3 regions of the Alcaligenes sp. SMD-FA genome follow, and region 2 is predicted to be linked to each of the others. Evidence: predicted binding sites of a transcription regulator. Region 2 holds the regulator's gene; each other region holds the start of a gene.
What was found. The regulator sigma-54, encoded in region 2, starts transcription at its own class of promoters, with help from an activator protein. The targets are predictions, from matches to a motif close to TGGCANGNAANCTGCTTT.
Positions count from the first base shown of each region.

Region 1 (6,497 bases), 940 kb from region 2:
CCGCTGGGCAAGCCCACCTCCTCGGGCAAAAGCCGTTCACGACAAGCCCGCAAAAAGGCTGACAGGTCCGGGCGCGTTCGTTCCAGCGTTCTCATGACCAGAACCCCATTGCTTTCAGTAATAGCATAAGCAGTTAAATTGTAATGGCTTAAAAAGAGTTCAAGAATACACAGGTTTTTACCTGAAGCACACATCATGAACTCCAAGACTCACTCTCCACACTCCCCCTCCGGCGCCTCCCACACTCCTGCCTGGCTGGGCCTGTCAGTATTACTTCTGGCGGGCTTTGTCACCATTTTTGATCTATTCGTTGTCAATGTCGCCATTCCCAATATCCAGAACCAGCTAGCGGCCAGCTTCAGCCAGATCGGCTTTATCGTGGCGGGCTACGAACTGGCTTTTGGCGTGCTGCTCATTACAGGCGGACGGCTGGGCGATTTATTTGGCCGACGCAGACTCTTTATCATCGGCATGGCGAGTTTTACGCTGGCGTCGGCCCTATGCGGTCTGGCACCCACCGCTTTTTTATTGATCATCGCCAGGGTATTGCAGGGCCTGGCTGCCGCCCTACTCTTTCCCCAGGTCTATGCTTCCATTCGGGTCAACTTTGAGGGCGATCACAGCCGCCGCGCCTTTGGCTTGCTGGGCATGACCCTGGGGCTAGCCGCCATTGCCGGGCAAATACTGGGAGGCTGGCTAATTCATGCCGACCTGTTCGGCCTGGGTTGGCGCAGCATTTTCCTGATCAATATCCCCATAGGGCTGCTGGCCATTGCCTTGGCCCGCTATATCCCTGAAACCCGAGCCCCGCACGGCCAAGGGCTAGATAGTACAGGCGTAGTCCTGATCAGCCTTGCCCTGGGCCTGCTACTGATCCCCCTGATCCAAAGTTCGGAGCACGGCTGGCCTGTCTCCAGCCTAGCCGCTCTGGCCGCAGCCGGCTTGTTATTCGTCATTTTTTACAAGCAACAAGAAAGGCGCCGATGCGCAGGACACCCACCCTTGGTGGATATGCAGCTTCTGGCACAGCCCCGTTTTGCCTTGGGAGCCCTACTGGTCTTGTTGGTGTACTCCACCGCCAGTTCTTTCTTTCTCTGCTTTGCTCTTTTACTGCAAAGTGGGCTGGGCTTAAGTCCGTTCCACGCGGGCAGTATTTTCGCCCCCGCCAGCGTGGGCTTTGTGGCAGCCTCTCTCAGTGCACCACGACTTGTTACACGCTACGGCACCCGTGTGATTACGCTTGGCGCTGCTGGCTACGCCGTCTCGTTTGCCTGGCTGATCGGCCAGGTTGCCTGGGCAGGCGCACAGACAGAACCCGTCCACCTGATTCCGGCCTTAATTTTTTTAGGAGCCTGCCAAGGTTTGATCATGACCCCCTTGTTGAATCTGGTTCTGGGTTTTGTAAACGAGGCCCAGGCAGGCATGGCATCAGGCGTCATTTCCAGCATCCAGCAGGTGGGAGCCGCCCTTGGGGTTGCCGTCGTTGGACTACTCTTTAATGCAGGGCAAAACGCTAGCAGCGCTGCCTCATCCCAGGCGGAACAATATGCCTCTGCCTTTGTAATCGGCCTGAGCTACAACCTGCTGGCCTCCGTACTGATCAGTTTTCTATTACTGGCTTTAAGCAGGGCTCATCAAGACGTGCAACAGACCTAAAAAACGGCCTTCTGTGTCCCCCCTCTGGCACACAGGGGCCGACATCACATTTTTCGCAACTTCCGCCACAAAGTGCTGCGACTGATCCCTAGTTGCTGGGCGGCCAGGGCGCGATTCCCACCACACTCTTCCAACACCTTGGCCAGATGCTCCTGTTCGCTGCGCTCTTGCTGATCGCGCAGCGCTGGCATGGCAGGCTCGGCCACCACCGCCCGCAACTCCGGCGCAATATCTTCCAGCACCACAGCCTGATCGCCTTGCACTGTGCCCAGGACCATCAAACGTTCGATCAGGTTTTCCAACTCGCGGATATTGCCGGGCCAGGAGTAGTGACGACCCAGCTCCAACAACTCAGCCAGCCAATCCGGATTCAGTGTTACAGCCCCACCCAGACGCTGGGCCACTTTTGCCAAGAGATGCTCCACCAGTTCCGGCAAATCCTGTGTACGCCGACGCAAGGGCGGCAAACGCAGCACCAGAATATTCAAACGATAAAACAGATCCTGACGGAACACGCCTTCTTTAACTTGCGCGGCCAGATCCCGGTGAGTGGCCGCAATCACACGTACATCCACCGGCGTGGGTTCAATCGCCCCAATACGCAGGACTTCTTTTTCTTGCAACACACGCAGCAAACGAGTTTGCAAGGGCAAGGGCATTTCCCCGATCTCGTCCAGAAACAGGGTGCCAGTGTGAGCCGCTTCCACCAGCCCGACTTTGCCGCCCCGGCTGGAGCCTGTAAATGCGCCTTCTACATAGCCGAACAGCTCGCTTTCCAGCAGGCTGTCGGGGAAAGCGGCACAGTTCACCGCTACAAAGGGCTGTGCGCGTCTGGCACTGGCACTATGAATCCCTTGAGCCAGCAGCTCCTTACCTGTACCACTCTCGCCGATAATCAGGGTGGTCGCCGTGCTTTGTGCACACGCCTGAGCCTGGGCACGCAGCTTGTACATGGGCGAACTTTGCCCCACCAGATCGGATAACTCGTACCGGGCATGACGCGATGCCACTTGCTGACTGCGTGAACGCAAACTGCGGTCCAATCGCTGAATCGCAGCCGGGTCCTGGCATAGCAGCACGGCCCCGCTCAAGCGCCCCTGCTCCAAAATCGGCATACGGGTCACAATCGCGGTGCGACCAGCCACTTGCTGCACCGTATCCAGTTGCACTTCCAGGCTGCGCAGCGTACCGGCCAGATCCAGTTCGGGGTACAAGGAACCCAAGCGGCGGCCAATCACGGCTTGGGCGGGTTGGCCCAACCAGGCCTCCATGGCCGGGTTAACGGTTTCAATCCGCTCGTCCCTGTCCACTGACACCACACCGTCACGCAACTGCGCCAGAATCGTATTCAAGCGATCCCGACGGGCCGCTTCAGCGCGCGCAACACGGGCCAGTTCGATAGCGGATTCCAGCGCCTGCCGAACGGCTCCTTGTGAATACAGCAGCACGCCCTCCATTTGATTCTCACGCGCCAGATCCACCACCAGACCGGGGGCCAGCACCCACTCCACGCCCAGTTCTTTCAAATCCTGAACACAGCTACGTGCATCAGCCTCGCTGCGATAGCTGCGTAGCTCCACGGGTAGATCAAAACGCTGCACGAACTCCATTAGTTCCAGCGGCATTTCGCCATAGGTCACCACGGCTTTACGCTCGGCCTGTGCCGAGGCCAGACTGCCCATAATGTCAAAGCCACCCGGATGCACCAGCATCACCGGCAAGTCCAGATGCTCACGCAAATAACTGCCGTTGGAACCAGCGGACACCAGAACGTCGATTGCACCGGTTTGTCGCAAAACCTGCACGGCTTGCACAGCCTCGCCATAGGCTTTGTCCACGATCAGGATTTCGGCCTGGGCGCGGAACTGCGGCACCAACTCTTCCAAGAGAGAACGCAGTCCATGCAGGCCAAAAGCCACCAGACGCAGCCGAGCAGGAGGGGAGGAAGGATAAGGCATGTGATTTCACCCAGGCATCAACAATGCGACATTGTTTCAAATTACGTTTCAATATTGAAACACAAAACAATGAAATACCGTATTTGTAAAAAAGAGGGACACCTGCGAGCGCTCAAGACATTCCCGCCTCGTCTGGCTTCAGAGCTTTCATCATCCCCACCGCTGAACTTGGCACAGCATTTGCTTTAAAAGTAATAACCCATCGCAGCATCACGCTGACGACATTTTCTTATCTTGTGATCTGGAGCCCCAAATGAGCCAAAACCAACTGACATCGGCAGGCGCCCGTTTCCGCCAGGCCCTGCGTGAAGAACAGCCTTTGCAAATCATCGGCGCCATCAACGCCAACCACGCTTTGTTGGCCCAACGCGCCGGCTACCGCGCCATCTACTTGTCGGGTGGCGGTGTAGCGGCTGGCTCTTTGGGCTTGCCTGATCTGGGCATCAACACCCTGGATGACGTGCTGACTGACATTCGCCGCATCACCGATGTATGCGATCTGCCATTGATGGTGGACATTGATACCGGCTTTGGTGCTTCGGCCTTTAACATCGCCCGCACGATCAAAAGCCTGATCAAGTTCGGCGCCGCCGCTTGCCACATCGAGGACCAGGTGGGTGCCAAGCGTTGCGGTCACCGCCCCGGCAAAGAAATCGTCAGCACCGGCGAAATGGCAGACCGTGTAAAGGCCGCTGTTGACGCCCGTACCGACCCAGAATTTTTCATCATGGCTCGTACCGACGCGATTGCGGTTGAAGGTGTGGACGCCGCCCTGGAACGTGCCCAGGCTTGCGTGCAAGCGGGTGCAGACGGCATTTTTGCTGAAGCCTGCTACGACCTGGACACATACCGCCGCTTTACCGAAACACTGGATGTGCCTGTGCTGGCCAACATTACCGAGTTCGGTCAAACCCCCTTGTTCACCGTGCAAGAACTGGCTTCGGCCAATGTGGCCATGGTGCTCTACCCCCTGTCCGCCTTCCGCGCCATGAACAAGGCCGCCGAAACTGTCTACCAGGCGATCCGTCGTGACGGACATCAAAAAAATGTCATCGATTTGATGCAGACTCGTGAAGAACTGTACGATCGTATCGGCTACCATGCTTACGAGCAAAGCCTCGACAAGCTGTTCCAGAAAAACAAGAAGTCCTGAGCCCCCACAGGCTCCCGCCCGGCCCTTTGACAGGGCCTTTGCGCGGGTAAAACCCCATTTAGCAGCCAGCCTCGTGCTGGCTGCCCAGCAACCAGGAGACCTTTATGAGCAGTACTGAGAACACCCCTAGCACTGGCTTCAAGCCCAAGAAATCTGTTGCCCTGTCTGGCGTTGTGGCAGGCAATACCGCCTTGTGCACGGTCGGTCGCAGTGGCAATGATCTGCACTATCGCGGCTACGATATCTTGGATCTGGCCCAGGCTTGCGAATTTGAGGAAGTGGCGCATTTGCTGATTCACGGCAAATTGCCCAACCGCGACGAACTGCGCGCGTACAAGCAAAAGCTCAAGCGCCTGCGCGGCCTGCCTCTGGCCCTGCAAACCGCTCTGGAAACCCTGCCTGCCCACAGCCACCCCATGGACGTGATGCGCACCGCCGTATCGGTTCTGGGCTGCGTGCTGCCTGAAAAAGACGACCACAACCTGCCCGACGCGCGCGACATTGCCGACCGTCTGATGGCTTGCCTGGGTTCAGCCCTGCTGTACTGGTACCACTACAGCCACAACGGCGAAATGATTGATGTGCAAACCGACGATGACAGCATCGGCGCGCACTTCCTGCACCTGCTGCATGGCGAAAAGCCCTCGGCCGAGTGGGAAAAAGCCATGCATGTGTCGCTGAACCTGTACGCCGAGCACGAGTTCAACGCCTCCACCTTTACCAGCCGCGTGATCGCCGGTACGGGTTCGGACTTCTACTCCGCGATTGCCGGTGCGATCGGCGCTCTGCGCGGTCCCAAGCACGGCGGTGCCAACGAAGTGGCTTTTGAAATCCAGAAGCGCTACGAGACACCTGACCAGGCTGAAGAAGACATCCGCAAGCGTGTGGAAAACAAGGAAGTCATTATTGGCTTCGGTCACCCCGTCTACACCATCTCCGACCCACGCAACGAAGTCATCAAATCGGTGGCCAAAGAGCTGGCCGTGGCCGATGGCAACACCCGCATGTACGACATTGCCGAGCGTCTGGAAAGCGTGATGTGGGAAGTGAAAAAAATGTTCCCCAACCTGGACTGGTTCTCGGCCGTGTCCTACCACACCATGGGCGTGCCTACCGCCATGTTCACGCCTTTGTTCGTGATCGCGCGTACGGCTGGCTGGGCGGCTCACGTGATTGAGCAGCGCGTGGACAACAAGATTATTCGTCCTACCGCCAACTACATTGGCCCTGAAAACCAAAGCTTTGTGCCTCTGGACCAGCGCCCATAAGTCACAGATCCTGGGCTATTATTCGCCTGTGATCTAACTCACGGCCCCGCTGCATTACGCACGCGGGGCCGTCTTGCTGGTGACTTCCATGCTCTCTGAATTTGTACGCTACGCCCTGCCGCTAGCCGGCACTCTGATGATTGCCTGTGCCCTGACCACACTCGTGTCCGGTGCTTATTTATTGCTGTTCAATCTGCGCCGCAGCAACCAGGTGCTACGCCACCCTTATCTGGACCAGTACCCCTGGGAAAAACTCAGTTTCCCCCTGAAGGCCGGCATACTGCTGGATTATTTTTTACGGCTGAATTTTCCCAAACGCCAAAGCTCGCTGTTTGGCAATGCCAACCGTTTGCTCAGGCACGTCCAGCCCGACGAGGTTCCCATGGGCGTCAAATGGCCCCTGATGGGACTGTGGGGCGGCTGCTTTCTGGGCATGATCAGCATGCTGGCCGTTTGGATTCT
Region 1 covers NZ_CP110108.1:1,095,700-1,102,196, reverse strand. Annotated here, with positions in the region: gene OKX01_RS05085 (helix-turn-helix transcriptional regulator) at 1-95, opposite strand, end outside; gene OKX01_RS05080 (MFS transporter) at 196-1,656, shown strand; gene prpR (propionate catabolism operon regulatory protein PrpR) at 1,701-3,614, opposite strand; gene prpB (methylisocitrate lyase) at 3,868-4,767, shown strand; gene prpC (2-methylcitrate synthase) at 4,872-6,035, shown strand; gene OKX01_RS05060 (hypothetical protein) at 6,124-6,497, shown strand, end outside.
Region 1: the regulator sigma-54 is predicted to act here: its motif matches at 3,784-3,801, upstream of prpB (methylisocitrate lyase).

Region 2 (6,497 bases):
GAAATAACAAAGGCTGAGGATATTTCCCCTACGCTCTGTTGCCAAGCCAAGCCAAGCCAAGCCAAGCCAAGCCAAGCCAAGCCAAGCCAAGCCAAGGTGGATGTTTGCGCCATTGTTGATGCGGGTTGCACTTCGTTGCTGGGTTTGCCGCGTGTTGAGATGAGCAGTCATGCTGCGCCCACGAAAAACCCGCCTTGTGGGCGGGTTGCAGGCAGAGCGACGATAAGTCGGGCTGCGAAAGCGGGTCAGGCGCGGCCGGGATGGGCCGGGCGGGCGCTGGAGTGGGATCACCACCCCAGTCGCGACATAAAGATCGTTAGGCGGTGGTCGCTTCAGCTTCTTGCTGGGCGATGGTGTGGCGGTTAACCGCGCTCAAGATCGCCAGGAAGGAGGATGTCACGATGTCGGCGTGAACGCCCACACCAAAGCCCGATGGACTGTCACCGATACGCATTTCCACGTAAGCGGCAGCGCGGGTTTCCGCACCGGAACCAATGGCGTGTTCGTTGTAGTCCATGATCTTGATGGACATATCCAAAGCATTCACAAAGGCAGAGATCGCGCCTTCGCCCGACCCCTTCAAGGTGCGAACCTGACCGTCGTGTTCCACATCCACTTCAATCGTGAATTGCTGGCCGCTGTCGGCGTGCGGCTGGCTGATGATGTTGTGCTTGAGCAGCTTGTAGTGCTTTTTGCAGTTCAGGTATTCGGACTCGAAAATGCCGTACACATCTGCAGGTGTTACTTCCTTGCCGGAAGAATCGGTGACGCGCTGAATGGCACGGCTGAATTCGATTTGCATGCGGCGTGGCAAGACCAGACCGTGCTCTTGTTCCAGCAGGTAGGACACACCGCCCTTGCCTGACTGGCTGTTGACGCGGATAACCGCATCGTAGCTGCGGCCCAGGTCGGCCGGGTCGATTGGCAAGTAAGGCACTTCCCACAGTTCGTCGGATTTTTGCTGTGCCAAGCCTTTCTTGATGGCGTCCTGGTGGGAGCCGGAGAAGGCGGTAAACACCAGGTCGCCCGCGTAAGGATGGCGTGGGTGCACGGGCAACTGGTTGCAGTACTCGGCGGTGCGGCGCACTTCGTCGATGTCCGAGAAGTCCAGCTCAGGGTTCACACCCTGGGTGTACAGGTTCAGGGCCAAGGTCACCAGGCAGACGTTGCCGGTGCGCTCGCCGCTACCGAACAAGCAACCTTCGATACGGTCTGCGCCCGCCATCACGGCCAGTTCAGCAGCCGCTACTGCCGTGCCGCGGTCGTTGTGCGGGTGTACGCTCAGGGTCACGTTGCTGCGTTGCTCCAGATTGTTGTGCATCCACTCGATCTGGTCGGCGTACATATTGGGCGTGGTGGCCTCAATGGTGGCGGGCAAGTTCAAAATGACGCGCTCGTCGGCGGCTGGGTCCCAGGCTTTCACCACCGCATTACACACGTCCAGAGCGAATTCAGGCTCGGTGGTGCTGAACACTTCGGGCGAGTACTCGTAGCCCCATTGGGTTTGCGGGTACTTGGCCACTTCGCTTTTGACCAGACGTGTACCGGTCAAGGCAATTTCCTTGATCTCGTCCTTGCTCAAGTTAAAGACGACCTTGCGAAAGGCCGGCGCACATGCGTTGTACAAGTGAATGATGGCGCGTTTGGCGCCCGCAGCGGCTTCGACTGTGCGCTTGATCAGGTCTTCACGCGATTGCGTCAAGACGATGATGGTGACGTCTTCAGGGATACGGTTTTCGTCGATCAGCTTGCGAACGAAATCGAAGTCGGTCTGCGATGCGGAAGGGAAACCGACCTCGATTTCCTTGAAACCGATTTTGACGAGTTGCTCGAAAAAGCGCAGTTTGCGAGCCACGTTCATGGGCTCGATCAGGGACTGATTGCCGTCACGCAAGTCAGTGCTCATCCAGATGGGCGCTTTGGTAATGCGCTTGGACGGCCAGGTGCGCTCGGCGAAGTCGCGATCAAAGGCGACAAAAGGACGATACTTTTGAGAGGGGTTTTTCAGCATTGCCATGGGGATACCTGTCGGACAAAAAGTGTTGATTACTTCTTGCCGTCACCAGCGATTGCAGCATTTACGTAGGCCGGTGGCGGCACAAATGACGTAGATGTGGCTGAGTATTGGCTGCCGAACTGCCACAGGACACTAGGCCCGGCAACCGGACGCTAGTAGTAGCAGCTGGGATAGGATGGAGGCAGGGGCCGAGGAACGGCCTTCACGCACGGAACGCGACAAGGTTGCTTCAGCGGCGGGGCTGAAACCTTGGCAAGCGTAGGAGAGTTGGCGTGCGTGAGTCATGACCGTTAGTCAAACACAAAAGAAACAGGAAGGCAAGTGTCAGGTTTGTGGTTCTTGGCGCTCATAGTCGGCCTGTAACAGGCGGCTTTGTTGCTCGGCCAGTTCGATCTTGCCAAAGCGGCCAGCGCGCAACTCGCTATAGGCGCGTTGTAAATCACCCACAGTCAAAGGGCTGCGCTGATCGGGCCAGCACCACAAAATGACTTCACGGGCCGGACGGCTGAGCGATCGGGCTAACTGAGCCACGGTGGACTCGTCGATAATGCGTTGCTGGTTGCGTTGCATGACCCTTTGTATAAAGCCATACAAAAGATAGGCAATAATGAGCGTTATGACGCCCACTACCGTCCACCAGAAAAACGGGTTGTATTGTTTGATCAGCGCCAGGTTTTGAATGCTCAAGGCCTGCAGGCCAGAGTAATCCAGGCCACGCCCGAAGCTGATAAGACGGTTGAGAAGGTCCCACCAGATAATGGCTACTACGACAGTGATGACGGTGCAGATAATAGTGGCTGTGGCGCACAGCTTGAACAGAGTGCTACGCAGAGCCTGACTATCGTTGGCGGTGGGTGTCTGGGCGTTGTCAGTTTTCATGGAAACGATTGTACCTATGCTTACGCGTCAGTCACTAGATTTACGCCAGCAGCAAACGCTGGTTTTGACGCCGCAATTGCAACAGTCTATTAAAGTGTTGCAGCTATCGGGGGCCGAGCTGGAGCAGGAGTTGGCTCAAGCTTTGCTGGACAACCCTTTGCTGGAACGTTTGGACGTGCAGATGGATGTCGCCGCCGAGCCATTGCCCGAAGCCGCTTCGGGCGAGGCGGAATCCTCGTGGGCGAGTCTGGAGTTTCCCAAGCACCAAGGGGATTCGCATGACCCTGATTGGTCCCCCGAATCGGCCATTGACCAGGACCTGGCTGCTTATCTAAGCGAGCAGTTGGGATTGTTGCGTTTGAGCGACCGTGACCGGGTCCTGGCACAGTTGTTAATCGACGAGCTGGACGATAACGGCTACCTGCCCGTCTCTTTGGACGAGGTGCTGGCCTGCCTGCCCGCTGAGCTGGATATTGATGAAAGTGATTTGCGCTGCGCGCTGGCACAGGTGCAGTCTTTGGACCCGGCCGGTGTCGGTGCGCGGGATCTGGCCGAGTGCCTGAGCTTGCAACTGATGCAACAGGCCCAGCAACTGGAGCCCGCCTTGTTTGATTGCGCCCGCTATCTGGTGCGTGAGCATGTCGGCGTTCTGGCCTCGCCCAGTCAGCTGCGTCAGCGCTGTGCAGGCCTCTATCCGGCCGAGCTGGTGGAGCGGGCCCATCATTTGATCCTGAAACTGGACCCCAAGCCGGGGCGTGCCTGGACGCAGAATGTCTCGGCGTATGTCGTGCCGGACGTCTTGCTGATTCGTGGCAAGGATAGCTGGCAGGCGGCCTTGAATCCCCTGGCTGTACCGCGCTTGCAACTGGTGAACCTGCACGATTATGAAATTGAAGCGCACCCAGCCTTATTGGCAGAGCGCCAAAAAGCGACCGGCTTGCTGCGCAGCGTCAACAGTCGCTTTGTGACGATTTTGCGCGTAGCACAAGCGATCGTGCAGATGCAGCAGGATTTCTTCACGCAGGGTGTGTCGGCCCTGAAACCCATGCAGTTGGCCGATCTGGCGGCTGAACTGGATTTGCATGAGTCGACGATTTCGCGTGCAACGCGGCAAAAATACATGCAGACGCCGCATGGGGTGATGGAGCTTAAACAGTTCTTTACCGTGGCCTTGGCCAGTGTGGATGGCAAGGCCGATATGTCCGCTGCTTCGGTGCGGGCGCAGATTGTACAGATGATTCGTGACGAGCCACCGGCCAAGCCTTTGTCGGACCAGCAGATTACCGATCTCTTGCAGGCTCAGGGCCTGACGTTGGCGCGCCGTACAGTGGCCAAATACCGGGAGGCGGAAGGTTTGGCACCGGCTTCACAGCGCAAGATGCGGGCAGCGGCGGGAGTCTAGGGCGACAGCCACAGCAGGCTCAAGATACTTGGCAAGACCTTGGAAACAATGAAAAAAACAGGGCCTGCATACACGCATGAACAGGCCCTGCAAAAGCAAAGTTAGCGCCTGCCATCCAGACGGAGTCACTGGATCGCAGGGTTATTGTTGGTCTATTTAGAATTTCATGGTGGCCGAAGCCAGGAAGGTACGTGGTGAGCCTTGGCCATTGCTTAAAGGCACGACCCAGTAGGCTTTATTGCCTACGTTTTCCAGGCTGGCGCGCAAGGTCACTTCCTTGCCGGCAAAACGTGTTTTGTAGCGCATGCCCAGGTCATAAGTGGTCACGCCCGGCATGTAGTAACTGTTGCTGGCGTTGGCATATTGCTTGGACTGGGTGTGCAGATTGGCATTTAAGGTCAGGCCTTGAACAAAGGGGGTGTCCCATTCAATCCCAGCCTTGGCAACCCAGCGGGACAGGCCAATGGCGCTACGCCCTTCGGTATCCGGGTTGCTGGCCTTGCGGATTTTAGGATCCAGGTAGGCGATACCGCCAGTCAGACGCCAGTTCTTGGCAATCTGGCCAAACACCTGTACTTCCACGCCTCGGTTGCGCTGACGACCGTCGTAGCTCAAGTTGGGCTTGCCATTGAAGCGCTCATTGCTCTCGTAGCTATTGGGCTGGGTAATGTCGAACAGGGCGGCGGTCAGTGCGTAGTCGCCACTGTCGTACTTCATCCCGATCTCGTATTGGCGTGTTTTCTGGGGGGCGAAGACTTGACCTTCGTTGGCGTAGTCGTCGCCCACAATCATGCCCTGAGTTAGACCTTCGGCATAGTTGGCGTACAGCATCCAGTCGTCCTGCAATTGCCAGACACCGGCAATAGTGGGTGTCAGGGCGTTCTTGCGGTAATTATCGCTCTTGCCGCTTTTATCCTTGGTGCTCACCCATTGCTGGCGCAGACCCAGGGTCAACTGATATTTGCCGTCTGCAAAAGACAGGGTATCGGCCAGCGCCGCACTGTACAGATAGCTGACGTTAGGCGCACTTAGCCCATTCATGGGGACATAAGGGCGTGCCGGGTAGTCCGGATCATAGATATTGATGGTCTCAGACCAGCCCTTGATGGAGGTGTTGTCGCTGCGCGAGCTTTTACGATTCCAGTCCAGCCCGGCGCTGATGGTGTGCTGCACCGAGCCGGTGTCAAAGCTGTAGAACAGGCCGGTATTGGCAGCCAGGTTGTAGCCAGTATTGTTGCGCCGAGTCGCGGCCAGCTTCAGGTCCCCTTGCTCGTTCAGCAAGGTGCTGCCCTTGGTGTTGTAGTTGTTCATCTCGGACTTGCTGTAACCCGCCGAACCGTACAGGGCCAGCTTGTCGCTGGCAGCCCAGTCTGCACGGATCAGCGCCGTGGTTTCACGCGTCAGGCCGGCAGCCCAAGGGACACCCAACAAGACATCGCCTTTGGGAGGCGTAGGCAGTGGGTTCTTGTCCAGACCCTTGGCCAGACGCACACCCCGATTCAGGCCGGAAATGTACTCTTCCAGGTGATACAGGTCGGCGGACAACTTGAGCGATCCCAGACGGTAGTCCGCTCCCAGCGAGATCAGTTTGTCGCGATTGGTACGGTGATCCACCACGCCCTCGCCGTCCTTGAACACGCCGTTCAAGCGCAGGCCCAGCTCATTGGATTGACCGAAACGGCGGCCCAGATCCAGATGCGTCCCGAATTGGGAGGGCTGGATGTAGGACAGGGTAATGTTGCTAATGGGATCGTCCGTGGCGCGCTTGGTCACCAGATTGATCGAGCCACCCACATCATTGCTGGCATTCATGCCGTTCAGAACGGCAGAGGGGCCTTTGAGAATTTCTAAACGCTCTGCGATGGCCATCACGCGGCGGCCACTGGTCAAGCCTTGCAAACCATTTAGAGACACGTCACCGGCACGGAAACCCCGTATATACAGAGTGTCTTTCCCACCTGTTCCACCTGCACCGGGTGTCTGCACGGAAGGGTCGTTCTTGCTGATCAGAATGCGCAGTTCCTGGCCTTGCAGGTCCTCGATGTAGTCGCTGGTGTAGTTGATGGTGCTAAAGGGGGTGTTCATGACATCCCGGTTGCCCAGCAAACCCAGATTGCCGCCGGTAGCGACATGATTGCCTTCGTACGCAGGCGGCAAATCAATGTATTCGCTGGCTTTGACTTCAATAGTGGACAAAGA
Region 2 covers NZ_CP110108.1:155,989-162,485, forward strand. Annotated here, with positions in the region: gene leuA (2-isopropylmalate synthase) at 317-2,011, opposite strand; gene OKX01_RS00655 (hypothetical protein) at 2,342-2,896, opposite strand; gene rpoN (RNA polymerase factor sigma-54) at 2,913-4,298, shown strand; gene OKX01_RS00665 (TonB-dependent receptor) at 4,455-6,497, opposite strand, start outside.

Region 3 (6,497 bases), 1.6 Mb from region 2:
GGTTTGTACCTGTGTTTGAAGGGGGCTGTTTGCCTGTGGGCAAGATAGTCAAGAATCATGATGGGATCTCAGTGTTGATAGCCCGTTTCACCGTGGGTGCGGATATCCAGACCTTCGCGTTCATGGTCAGCATCGACACGTAAACCACCGCAGACGACTTTGGCAATCTTGAAGGCAATCCAGGCGGCCACACCGGACCAGACCAGAGTCAGCAAGACGCCTTCGAGCTGAATCCACAACTGCATCCAGATACTGTTGCCAGCAGCGGTGCCGGGACCACCTAGAACAGGTGCGTTGAACAGACCCGTGAGCAACGCGCCCACAATTCCGCCCAAACCGTGAATGCCAAACACGTCCAATGTATCGTCGGCACGCAGCCAGCGCTTCAGAACATTAACGCCCCACAAGCAAGCCAGGGAAGTAATCAAGCCAATGGCCAGTGCACCGGAGGGAGCCACAAAACCGGCTGCTGGGGTAATGCCGACCAAACCTGCAATGGCACCCGAGCAAGCACCCAGCAAGGAAGGATGACCTTTGCTGATCCATTCGCCCAATGTCCAGGCCACAACGCCAATGGCAGCGGCCAACATGGTGTTGAAGAAGGCGAGCGTGGCATTTTCATTGGCAGACAAAGCCGAGCCAGCGTTGAAACCGAACCAGCCTACCCACAGCAGAGCCGCACCAATAAAGGTCAAGGGCAGGTTATGAGGTGGCATGGCTTCACGACGGTAGTTCAAGCGTGGGCCAATCATCCAGGCACCGACCAGACCCGCAATACCGGCATTGATGTGTACGACCGTTCCTCCTGCAAAGTCCAACGCGCCACGGGTGTTGAGCAAACCGCCGTTCTGTCCATCGGCAAACCAGACCATATGGCAGATAGGCAGATAGGCCAGGGTGAACCAGATCACAGTAAAGACCAAAATGGCGGACAGACGGGTACGTTCTGCCAGACTGCCGACAACCAGGGCGCATGTCAGACCGGCAAACGTGGCCTGGAAAGACGCAAACAGCAGTTCAGGCAGGGTGCCCGACATGGAGAACTGTTGGTCAGCGGCAGTAAACATGCCATTGAACAAGACCTTGTCGAAACCACCAATCAAGGGATTGCCAGCGGTAAAAGCCAGCGAGTAGCCATAGATAAACCACAGCACCACCCCCAAACTGAACACCAGCAAGGTTTGGGACAACATGGACAAGGCATTTTTTTGACGCACCATCCCTGAGTAAAACAGGGCCAGGCCCGGCGCGGCCATCATTAGTACCAGAAGCGTGGAGACCAGCATCCACGAGAGATCAGCGTTGTTCATGATGGAGTCTCCGATTACAGGGCTTGTTCATCGCATTCGCCGGTGCGGATGCGGATGACGTGGTCCAGCGGCTGGACAAAGATCTTGCCGTCACCAATACGACCGGTGCGGGCGCTGCTTTGAATGGCTTCCAGAACGCTTTGCAACTGCTCGTCGGGAATAGCCAGTTCAATGCGGATCTTGGGCAGGAAGTCGACTGCATATTCTGCACCGCGGTACAGCTCAGTGTGGCCTTTCTGGCGACCAAATCCTTTGACCTCGGTCAGTGTCATCCCCTGTATGCCCAGATCGGAAAGGGCCTCGCGTATCTCGTCAACCTTGAAGGGTTTGACGATGGCGGTAATTAATTTCATAGGTGTTCCTGAAGTAAACACAGGCAAGCTGGCCTTGCGGATGCAATGGAACACCGAGGGGGGTAGGAGACGGTTGAGAGGGGGCCGACCGGGATGGGTAATCCTGGTGGATGGCTTGAGTGCAACCGGCAGCGCCGGTTTGAGCGACTCTCCGGCTGTCAGCAGGATGTGCGACAGCGCGAACGCAAGTGGTAGGCAAGCGGACCTGTGTTGTAGGTTGAAGAGCAACACAATTCCGGCAAGGCGAGTAAGCTAGCTAGGCACGTGACCCCGGTCTTGCCTAGTCGGTGGGCAGCAAGATAACAGCAGCGCTCTGTGACGCCTGTCTCCGCTCATCTCACCACCGCAGGAACAACGACTATGGAAAAATAATATATGTTGCAACGCAACAAGTGCGCATTGTGTGCATTTTTTTTTTAAATAGTCTTAACTTTGCAACATTTTCCTGCTGCCAAAGCATGATTCAAATGTGGGGCAAGGCGCTGGCAGGGCAGCGACATTTTCCGCGCTGCCCTGGATTGCGCCTACATGGCAGGGGTGCAGGATGCTTGAGTGGGCGGGGTCTGTTAGTTCCTGGCTTTGCTAGGCGGCTCATTGCCCGGGATTTTCTTCGGGTCGGGTTCGGGGTTCGGCGTTTTGCCCGGAGGTGTGGTGTCGGGGGCCTTGGTCGGATCAATGGCAATCAGCATGACAATCTCCTGATGTGATGATCTGTTAGCCTAGCGGGTTTTTGTAGTGGGCGAAGTAAACAACTATGACCAGAAGATGGCTGCGCAAAATTGGGGTAGCGATGTGCTGGATCGATGCGTCCAGACGCAAAAAAACCCGCTGTAGCAGCGGGCTAATTTACGGTGTTGCGGCATGGTGTACCGCAAACAGCAGGATATCTGGTGGGTCGTGACAGACTCGAACTGTCGACCAATGGATTAAGAGTCCAGTGCTCTACCAACTGAGCTAACGACCCCCGTTTCCTGCGAAGAAAATGATTATAGAACGGAAATTATGTAGCGCAAGGACGAGTTACATAATTTTACGTTTATCAGGAAGCGGGATCAGGTCGAGTGAAGGTATCGCACATGTTCAGTTGCCCGGTTTGATAGCCTTGCATGAACCAGGCCATGCGTTGTTGCGCGCTGCCATGGGTAAAAGAGTCTGGAACCACATAGCCTTGAGACTGCTTTTGCAAGGTGTCATCACCTACCGCTTGAGCCGCGTCTAGCGCAGAACGGATATCGCCCGGTTCCAGAATCTGGCGTTGTGCATCGGCGTGATTGGCCCAGATGCCGGCGTAGCAGTCTGCCTGCAGTTCCAGACGTACGGACGCCTGACGGGCTTGCGAGGCCGAGCCGCTGCGACGGGCTTCATCCACACGGCGCATCATGCCCAATTGGTTCTGAACGTGGTGGCCCACTTCATGCGCAATCACGTAGGCAGGGGCAAAGTTTCCCTTGACGCCCATCTTTTGCTCCATCTCGGTGAAAAAGCCCAGGTCTATATAGAGCTTTTGATCGGCCGGGCAGTAAAACGGGCCCATGGCCGATTGGCCTGCGCCACAAGCCGTGGGAGTCGCGCCGCGATACAGAACCAGTACGGGATCGCGGTAGCTGCCATTGGTTTGCTTGGCAAAAATATCGCGCCAGACATCCTCGGTTTCACCCAGGATTTTGGCGATGGTTTGGCCCTGTGTATCCGAGGCGGCAATCGGTTGAGATTGCGGGGCGCTGGTGGGGCCACCGGCCAGGTTCAGCACCACATTGGGGTCGACCCCAAAGTACAGGGCTACCAAGGCCAGCACGATTGTCCCCAAACCGATCTTGCCGCCGCTCAGGCGTGGCCCATTGGCACGGCGGTCCTCGACATTACGGCTGGAGCGAGATTTATCCAGACGCATCACGCTCTCCTTGAATTTGAAAACGTCAATGTACTCTGATTTGCGGGCCAAAGCAGGGGCATTTTCGATTCTTGTCATCTTCTAAAGGGAGGGGGGGCTTTAATTACCCCATCATGACAAGTCTTTGAATTACTTGGGGTAATGCGACTTGTCCAAAGGCTATCCCCGCGCTTGCCCACTGAAAATGTGGATAAGTGGATAAGTAAGTCACCCGGACGCTGCGGTATGCTACTTTTCTCAGGGCGTAGCCTACTGGAGAGCGAGTATGTTGGGAGGAACCTTGTTGGCCTTGCGCGACCATGCGCGCGTGCGTGCCATCGGATCGGTCATTGCTCGATACGGAATCGGGGATGTGATGCATCGTCTGGGTCTGTCGGAGCTGCTGCCCGGTAACAAAACCCCGGTGGCGACAGAAATGCCCGAACGCTCGGCGCCTGAACGTTTGCGACGTGCCCTGGAGGAGCTGGGGCCTACCTTTATCAAACTCGGTCAGATTCTGGCCACACGCAATGACCTGCTGCCTCTGGAGTGGACCCAGGAACTGGAAAAGCTGCAAGGTCATGCCGCGCCGGTGCCTTGGGAGACTATTCGACCCGAATTGGAACTGGCTTTAGGGCAAACCGTAGACCAAGCCTTTGCGCGTTTTGATATCCAGGTGCTGGCCTCGGCTTCTATGGCGCAGGTGTATCGTGCCTGTTTGCGGGACGGTACTGAAGTGGTGGTGAAGGTGCAGCGCCCCGGTCTTGAGTCTTTGATCCAGGCTGATCTGCGTTTGCTGAAACAGATTGCCCGCTTGGTGCAGCAGCAGGGTTTGTTGCCTGAGTATCGCCCCTACGATATTGTGCGCGCCTTGGCCGAAGCCATTGCCGATGAGCTGGACTTTACGCGCGAAGCAGCCAATACCGTGGCTGTGCGCGAGAATATGCAGCCCTTTAAAGACATTGTGGTGCCGCGCGTTTATATGGAGTGGACCAGTGCCACCGTCATGGTGCAGGAGTTTGTGCCCGGAGTCTCACCAATTCAAGAGGCGCAGTTGCAAGCCATTGAAGTGGATCGCCCCTTGCTGGCGCGCCGGGGAGCCTTGGCGTTCTTGCATATGGTTCTGGAGGATGGGCTATTTCATGCCGACCCGCACCCCGGCAATATGATGGCGTTGCCGGGCAATCAGGTCGCCTTTATTGATTTCGGTCTGGTCGGTCATTTGACGGAACGTCGTCGTCAGCAATTGCTGGTTCTATTGCGCGCAATTGTGGACGGGCAGGCCGATGGGGTGGCTACCACCTTGCTGGATTGGTCGGGTGCGGAAGATTTTGATTGGAGCCGGCTGGAAGAAAGTGCCCAGCGCTATGTTGCCCGACAAAGTAGTGGGCTTTTGTCCATTTCGGTTGCTTTGCTGGATTTTATGGCGCTGGCGCGTGAGAACCATTTGATTTTGCCGCCGGATCTGGCTTTGCTGTTCAAGGCTTTTATCACCGCGGATGGCGTATTGAAACGTCTGGACCCGCAATTTGATGTGGTTGAGGTTGCACAACCGGTCATTCTGGCTTTGATGCGTAAGCAGTATTCCCCTCGTCGTGTTTATGCAGACTTGCAACGCAGCTTGCTGGAGTCCCGTCAATTGGCGATGGATGCGCCTCAATTGCTGCGTTTGCTGATGCATCGCGTCCGGCAAGGCAAGATCTCTGCCCGTATTCAAGTCGAGGGTATGCCGCGTCTGGCCTCATCGCTGGAAAAGGCGGCTACCCGTTTGGCCATTGCGATTGTGACGGCGGCCTTTGTATTGATTTTGGGGCCGGTGCTGGTTACACGCGGCCCCGCTTGGCTGGGCCTGACTATCTTTAGCTGGGCCGGTTTATTGGCCGCCGTTCTGGGGCTGGTTCTGGTCTTGTGGGGATTTTGGCGACGGCGCTGAAAATATCGTGAGGCCGTCGCTCTTTGTGCAGAGAGTGTTCAAGCGGCTAGTCACCATCCAGTTTAAAAGACGGCTAGTAAAAATGCGGCTCAGCCCAAACAATCCCCGCATTATCCCCAGGTTTATTCACAGCTTCTGGGGATAAGTCAGGCTTACATAAAGTCGTCCATGCCGCCGCCTACCGGTGCCAGGCCGGTGATCCAGTACACGCCCCAGGCAATCAGTACGGCAATGAGCAGAGCGAGTAAACGGGTTTTCCAGTTGTCTTTGCTGGCAGGTAGCGCAGGTTCACTGGGTACGGGCATGCTGCCCTTGACCATGACGCTGGTTAATTTCTGACCACCCAGGACGCGATATAGGAAAATAGCCAGGATATGCAAGCCGATAATGGCCAGCATGATCCATTCGTTGGCTTTGTGCAGACCGGTCAGGGTTTTGGACCAATCGCTGCTGAGATAGGCCAGAGGGCCTGAGGTAAAGATATCGTCGTTGGCAAACAAACCAGAGATGGCCTGAAAACCAAACACAATCAGCATGACCCAGACCGACCAGGCGCCGACAGGATTGTGGCCTGGGTAGACGGCAGGTTTATCACGCAAATAACGCAGGCTGCGTATCGGATTGGGGAAGAAGTGGCTAAAGCGCGAGTAGTAGCCACCGATCAAACCCCAGACCAGACGAAAGGCCAACAGTCCCAAGGCCAGCAGACCAAAGCGTACGTGCCAGTCCATCCATAGCCCGCCAACTTTGATTGTCACAAAACAGCCCACAATGCTAATGACAAACAGCCAGTGGAACAAACGGGTGGGTAAATCCCAGACGAGTAAAGGGCGGGTTGTGGAGGTTTGCATAGGGAAAATCCGGAGAGACGTAAACACCTGATTATAGTCAGTGTTCCGTTTGAGTCCGCTGCTCCTTGCAGGTTCCCCTTACTGCATAAGTGGACGGCGCTTGCGTAAACTGATTTTGCGCCCATCGTATCGGTATTCGTCGATCATGGTCGGATTGTCCTGGCTGGGTGTTTCCATAAT
Region 3 covers NZ_CP110108.1:2,614,256-2,620,752, reverse strand. Annotated here, with positions in the region: gene OKX01_RS12100 (ammonium transporter) at 69-1,310, opposite strand; gene glnK (P-II family nitrogen regulator) at 1,325-1,663, opposite strand; gene OKX01_RS12090 (hypothetical protein) at 2,230-2,352, opposite strand; tRNA gene OKX01_RS12085 (tRNA-Lys) at 2,552-2,627, opposite strand; gene OKX01_RS12080 (neutral zinc metallopeptidase) at 2,703-3,554, opposite strand; gene OKX01_RS12075 (ABC1 kinase family protein) at 3,820-5,466, shown strand; gene OKX01_RS12070 (cytochrome b/b6 domain-containing protein) at 5,619-6,317, opposite strand; gene OKX01_RS12065 (hypothetical protein) at 6,396-6,497, opposite strand, start outside.
Region 3: the regulator sigma-54 is predicted to act here: its motif matches at 1,822-1,839, upstream of glnK (P-II family nitrogen regulator).